Regions from separate parts of the Sporosarcina sp. FSL K6-5500 genome, predicted to be linked through region 1. Evidence: riboswitches for the same ligand, from Rfam matches in the RefSeq annotation. Region 1 holds a riboswitch; each other region holds the start of a gene.
The links. A riboswitch is a leader RNA that binds a small molecule or an ion and turns the genes downstream of it on or off. The one in region 1 is predicted to bind preQ1.

Region 1 (2,270 bases):
GTCGCTGTGCAAATTGTACCGACACACGTGAAAGTACGGATGTGACTGAAGACGTTCAAAAAGTATTGTCATGTGTCATTCGAATGGGACAACGGTTTGGCAAGGCGATGATTGCACAAGTATTAACAGGATCTCGGAACAAGAAGGTGATTGAATTCGGTTTCGATAAATTAACGACATACGGTTTAATGAAAGGGCGTAGCGCAAAAGATATATCTGATTTCATCGAGTTCATCATTTCAGAAAGTTATCTTGGCGTGGAGAATGGGCAGTTTCCAACCATTTACGTCAGTGAACAAGGGAAAGATGTGCTGACAGGCAAAGTGACTGTCAATCGAAAAGTGACTGTTATTACAATGCAAGTTGCGAATGATGATCCACTATTCGACCAGCTTCGTGCACTACGTATGAAACTGGCTCAAGAAGCGGGTGTACCGCCGTTCGTCGTCTTTTCAGATAAAACGTTGCGTGATATGGCGGCCAGAATGCCTGTGACTAACGATGATTTCCTCGAAGTAAATGGTGTTGGTCTTGCGAAATTGGAAAGATACGGGGAAGCATTCATGGAAGAAATCAAGACTTTTCAAATGCAAAACGCATAAAAAATACCCGGACAATGAACAGTCCGGGTATTTTTTTGTTTATCAAATTATCTATTATCAACTTTTTCCGGATACATATCGTGATTCATCATCCGGTGTTCCGCCATTTGTTCATATTTTGTTTCGGGTTTGCCATAGTTGCAATAAGGATCGATTGACAAGCCGCCACGCGGCGTAAATTTCCCCCATACTTCGATATAACGCGGTTCAATTAGTTTGATTATGTCATTCATAATAATATTGACGCAGTCTTCATGAAAGTCGCCATGATTTCGGAAACTGAATAGATATAATTTGAGTGCTTTACTCTCCACAAGTTTTTTATCCGGCACAAAACTGATATACATCGTCGCGAAATCGGGTTGCCCTGTCATCGGACAAAGTGATGTAAACTCCGGACAGTTGAATTTAACAAAGTAATCGCGATCCACATGCATATTGTCGACAGCCTCTAAAACATCGGGGTTGTACTCGTACACGTATTTCGTGTTTTGATTGCCGAGCAAAGTTAAGTCGGTCAATGTTGCTTCATCTCTTCCAGCCAATTAAAAAAACCTCCCGTATATTTTGTCAGGGAGGTCCATAGGCGCCGGGAAAACGGCCATATCGAATGCACATGGCGTAAATTCCGTCATCCATAGTTTTTTATAGAGGGTCGCTATGAACCTCTCCCGAACAGGGTATTCATTTCGTATCTGACATTATAGGACGTGCGATGATTTGTCAATAGATCCTTTTTTCTTCAAGCCAATCAAGGCATATAAAGCGACAGCGAGGAGGATGAATCCTGTCAGCATGAAAGCGCCTCGGTACTCCAAGTCCAAGAATCCAATCAAGCTTGAACCTGCAACGACACCAATCGAGAAGAACGCGTAAAAGTAACCATATGCTTTCCCGCGAAATTCAGGAGATGAAGAATCGATTAGCAGCGAGTTGATGGATGGGAAGAGGAAAGCGAATCCAGCCCCATAAATACACATTGCAATATATAAGTAATTCAATTCCTCAACTTGACTCAGGAACAGCATACTTAATCCCATAAGTGTTATTCCGAATGCAAGTGTCACAACTGGCCGTACACGGTCAAAAACTCGATTGATGGGCAATAAGAAGATGAGAATAGCGACGACGCCAAATGTGCTTAGTAACAACCCCGTTGTTTTGGTATCAAATCCAAGTGATTCAACTTTTAGCGGCAACACAAGGGCAAGTACACCTTGTGAGAACATTAAGAAGAATGCTCCCGCGAATGCTCTGACCATCCCCGGATGTTGGAAAAGATATCTGACACGGAAACTGTCAGCTCCTTTTGAAGGCTGTTTTCGTACATATGTAAACGATCGGAGAACAAAGAATGCAAGTATTGCCAGTAGCATCATGATGCCGCCGTTGACCGCCATAATAAAAGGTGTACTTGTTTTAGCTGCCACAATACCACCATAAGCTGGACCGATAATCGCTGCCAATCCAACGAATGCACCTGAAATTGCAACACTTTTACCTCGTTTAGATTCTTCTGCACGATTTGCCAGGAAAGTGAACGCAGCTGGTACAATTAGCCCTTCCATAAAACCATGGACAAAGCGGACACCGAGCAATGACATTGGTCCATCAACAAACGCGTAGAGGAAGAGAGAGAGTGCCGAAGCAAATAGTCCAAGTACGAGT
Region 2 (2,270 bases), 1.9 Mb from region 1:
AATTGTGATGTAAAAGACATTTGAAATTTTCTTCATAATTCCCCCTCGTGGAGCTGGTAATTTGGAAACAGCTTCTTACTATACTAGCAAAGCATATTGAAAGCAACCAATCGATGTATTTAGTATTTTCTCTTATAGCGATTTCCATACCTTTAACGGAACGATACCCTATCTTAAATAAAACAAAACCGGCTGAAAATCCGTAGATTTTCAACCGGTTTTTCAATCTTCATCTTTAATGTCACGATCGGGTGGAATAGGTTCGTTCCGCCATTCATCGATTTGGTGTTTTAACATTTCGAGCTGTTCTAAATAGAGTCCAAACTGATCTTTGTTAATAAGGAATTTTTCACCATCATGGACGGAACGGATGCGACCTTCCCGCACGTACTTTTCTACTTGTTCGACAGGCATACCTAGATGTTCAGCGGTTTCTTGGATTGTTATGTACATCGATCCATCTCCTTAAAAAATCCCTCTATTTCAATCGCTAACAGTGAAATGGAGGGGATGGGTTATGTTAAATAAGTTTTTCGAATTTCAAACGTTTATTTAAAATCATCATAATCGGAATCCCGATAGCCATAACGACGAATTCACCTATTGCGACTGTTAACCAGGTAAGTAGGAAAGGCAGTTCTAATGCTAGATTCAACTCGAAAGCAATGATGAACATTGTAAAGGTGAAAACAAGCGTGTTGAAGACCATTCGCTTGAATATTCCAGATATGAATTTAGCAGAGAAAATCGTAATTGAAAGGGCTAGGATTGATTGGCTTACCCCAAAAAATAAGTCATACATACCAAGTGGGGAAAATAAGTTTGTCACAAATACACCAAGCACAATTCCAAATATGAGCTTTTTATTGAACACGACAAGATGGTTGAACATCTCAGGGATTCTAAATTGGATGGCTGAGTATGCTAATGGTGCTATTAATAGGGAAACAGCTACATATAAAGCGGCGATAATCCCGCTAATGGCCATTGTTTTTATTTTCATTATTCATTTCCTCCTAGTTTTTTTAGCGTGGGATGGTTGACGAACCACGTGTTAAAAAGCCTGCAATCCAGTGTATCATAGTGTTTTTGATTCGTACATGTCAATACATGTGAAAAATGAAGAAGTAAGAATTTGGATAGGATAAATATCGATGTCAGAGTCTCGTTGGGCCATGGAACAGCTCGGTATAAATGATCGAGAAAAGTGTAGGAATGATGAATGTGGTTAATCAAGGCGAGGGAAAAGAGCTATCAACCTCTAGGGGAAATAGCTCTTCTTTGGGAGTTTAATGAATTTTCTAACCTTTCGGATCTAAAGGTTTGTTCGCTTTGCCATCCAGTTCCGTATGGCAGTAATAACTTCTTTTAATTCCATCCCGCTGTCCGTTAGCTCATATCCAACTATAGTAGAAGAAGGCTCAAGTTGTTTTTTTGTAACGAGGCCTTCTTTGATTAATTCATTCAACCGTTCTGTTAAAAGTCGATCTGATATCCCTGGAATACCTTCAGTGATTTCATGAAAACGCTTGGGTCCGGACATTAGTGTATAAATAATTACCCCCATCCATCTCTTACCAATAAATTCAATTGTATCGTGAAAGTTGTTGCAGACATGTGATGAATTCCCACAATTTTTCGGTTGATTCACTAGTCGAACCTCCATTCTGCTTTATCTTTCATCTATCTTAACATGTATCGTTAGGGTTGACATAACAAACTTACTAATGGTAAGTTGAATGCAGGTACTTACTATTAGTAAGTTTTAGAAAGGGAGGCAATACAATGACTACAACATTGAACTCACATTTATATAGTGTAATGAAGGACAGAAAATCGGTAAGGGTGTTCGATCCGAACGCTACAATCGCAAAAGAGGAAATTGCAGAAATGCTGAAGCTGGCAACAATAGCTCCTTCATCTAGTAACCTGCAATCTTGGAGTTTTATAGTTATCCAAGACCCCGAGGTGAAGAAAGAACTGCAAGTAATCGCTAACAATCAAGTCCAGGTGGGGGATTCATCTGCCGTTATCGCTGTCTTAGGTAATATCGATGCGTATAAAAAAGTGGAGCAAATCTATACGCAAAATGTTGCAGAAGGTCATATGGATGAGTCGATTAAAGATCGTACGATTGCCAGTACGAATGCGGTCTATCCAACTATTCCAAGAGAGGCAAGAATGAATATCGCTTCTTTTGATGCGGGGCTTGTTTCTATGCAATTGATGTTGATTGCCAAAGAAAAAGGCTATGATACTTCAACAATAGG
Region 3 (2,270 bases), 370 kb from region 1:
CAGGGTTCCCACCTGAAATTGTGACATGTGAAAATGACTGTCCGCCTATTGCTTTAAGTTCATCTATGATTTCTGCCGGCTGTTTCGAAGTGCTTTTTCCCGAACCGTCCCAAGTAAAACTGGAATCGCACCAAGAACAAGAATAATCACATCCAGCTGTTCGAACAAACATCGTCTTTAACCCCATGACCATTCCTTCGCCTTGAATAGTCGGACCGAATACTTCCATAACAGGAATCTTCATAGGACTACCTCCTGTTCAGGACGATAGATGACATAGCTAGTCGGCGTTTCTCGGACTATGACTTGAAGGCAGACAGGCTTGTTGTTTCTAGTTAGAAGAACTTCCTGGATTGATTTGCAAACCTGTTCTGCCAATTTCTCGGTCGTCGGGAAATTGTTCTTAAATTCAGGATGATCATTCAACACAGAATGATCGTATTTATCATGAATGAGGTTTTTGAGTTCCTTGAAATCAATCAGGAAACCGATTGAATCCAGTTCATTTCCTCCAATTGTTATGTTTAAGTAATACGTATGACCGTGCATTACTTGGCATTTTCCAGCATCTTCGCTTGGAATGAAATGTGCCGCAGAAAAATGCATGTCTTTGTTTAATTCAAAACGATATGAATGCTGAACTTGCGGATAAAATTGCTGCATCATTCAGAGACACCTACAGACTTTTTAGATAAATAGGTAGCGAGACCGTCATTCCGTAACACACAGGCAGGACATTTCCCGCAGCCTGTACTCGGAACTCCGTTGTAGCAAGTAAGTGTCTTGTTCTGCACAAAGTCGAACGCACCAAGTTCGTCAGACAAAGCCCAAACTTCGGACTTATCGAGCCACATCAAAGGCGTATGGATGACAAACCGCCCGTCCATAGCTAAATTCAGTGTCACATTCAACGATTTTATAAAATTGTCACGGCAATCAGGATAACCGCTAAAATCCGTTTCACTGACACCCGTAATTAAGTGCCGAGCACCAATCGCATCTGCATAGACCGCGGCAAATGACAGGAATAAATGATTCCTGCCTGGAACGAAAGTCGACGGCAATTCACCTTCTACTTCATTCACTTCGATATCATCTCGCGTCAAGGCATTTGCTGACAGTTGGTTGATCAAATTCATATCCAGTACTTTAAACGATACCCCAAGCTCATCTGCAATTTTTCTAGCACACTCGATTTCCTCCGAATGGCGCTGACCATAGTCAAACGTCACCGTAGCAACTTCACGGAAATTTTTCAATGCCCAAAACAGGCATGTCGTACTATCTTGGCCGCCGCTAAAGACGACAACCGCTTTTTCATTTTTCACTATAAAACATCTCCTTAGTTTTTTAGAGAGGGAGTTTTCGAACCTCTTTTTTTGAACAACGTTAATGATAACATAAATAGGTGATGGAAGGGATTAGAAGAGGGGTTTGGAAACAGTTGCGCACACAATTCTTATAATACAATCCGCGTATTATAAGTCTATCGTTTAATGAATTGTTTAATTAGGTGAATCAATTTCATATCTCTGAGCCCTTGCGGCTCTAAGTATAAAACGGCAAGAAAATAGAGCACCTCCCCAAATCCTGTATAATGAGAGTTCTGACACACACATTAACAGACTGGAGAAATGCTCTATGCCTATTATACGACAAGAAAGCCTGTTTGACATGAAAGTTTTATTTGATTTGGAACCTACCCATCGATTTAATTCAATTTTATCCGGTATTGAGATTCATCCGATCCTTGACGTAGTAATGAAAAAGTCTAGATTCGGACCTAAACAATCGCTTAATTACTCTGCAATGATCTATTCATTGATCATCCGAATCACCGAGCGTATTCCTTTTATTAAAGACTTAGTAAAACGTCTCTCTACAGACTTACGATTTAAAGTTGATTGTGGATTCTTGGTATCAGATGAAATCCCATCCGAAGCTTCTTATTCACGTATGATCACATTGATTAGCGATTCTGATGCGTTAGAAATTGTTCAAGAAAGCCTACTTCTTCAGGCTATATCAGAAGGTTTCGTCTCAGATGAAACGATAGCCATTGATGCAACGCATGTAGAAGCACGTGATCGTGCTCCATATAAATCAGATAAGGTTGAAAAAGAACCCCAAAAACGAGGGCGTAAAAAGAAAGAGGAACGTGAACAATGGCTAATTGATAAAGCCGAAATAGAAGCGAATCTTCCGGTTTACGAAAAGAAAATTGAATACCAACTTGATATACCGCTTAAGGAACTTCGTTCCTCAGTTCC

Region 2: another riboswitch for preQ1. It lies ahead of MKX62_RS06265 (QueT transporter family protein); the one in region 1 lies ahead of queF (preQ(1) synthase).
Region 3: another riboswitch for preQ1. It lies ahead of queC (7-cyano-7-deazaguanine synthase QueC); the one in region 1 lies ahead of queF (preQ(1) synthase).

Annotation. Positions count from the first base shown of each region.
Region 1 covers NZ_JBBOTP010000001.1:3,321,205-3,323,474, forward strand. Annotated here, with positions in the region: gene recQ (DNA helicase RecQ) at 1-602, shown strand, start outside; gene queF (preQ(1) synthase) at 650-1,147, opposite strand; PreQ1 riboswitch class I at 1,234-1,277, opposite strand; gene MKX62_RS15915 (MFS transporter) at 1,304-2,270, opposite strand, start outside.
Region 2 covers NZ_JBBOTP010000001.1:1,375,090-1,377,359, reverse strand. Annotated here, with positions in the region: gene MKX62_RS06275 (BCCT family transporter) at 1-36, opposite strand, end outside; gene MKX62_RS06270 (excisionase family DNA-binding protein) at 223-453, opposite strand; gene MKX62_RS06265 (QueT transporter family protein) at 521-1,003, opposite strand; PreQ1 riboswitch class I at 1,011-1,057, opposite strand; gene MKX62_RS06260 (winged helix-turn-helix transcriptional regulator) at 1,316-1,651, opposite strand; gene MKX62_RS06255 (nitroreductase family protein) at 1,786-2,270, shown strand, end outside.
Region 3 covers NZ_JBBOTP010000001.1:3,694,967-3,697,236, forward strand. Annotated here, with positions in the region: gene queE (7-carboxy-7-deazaguanine synthase QueE) at 1-244, opposite strand, end outside; gene queD (6-carboxytetrahydropterin synthase QueD) at 241-666, opposite strand; gene queC (7-cyano-7-deazaguanine synthase QueC) at 663-1,331, opposite strand; PreQ1 riboswitch class I at 1,337-1,380, opposite strand; gene MKX62_RS17680 (IS1182 family transposase) at 1,642-2,270, shown strand, end outside.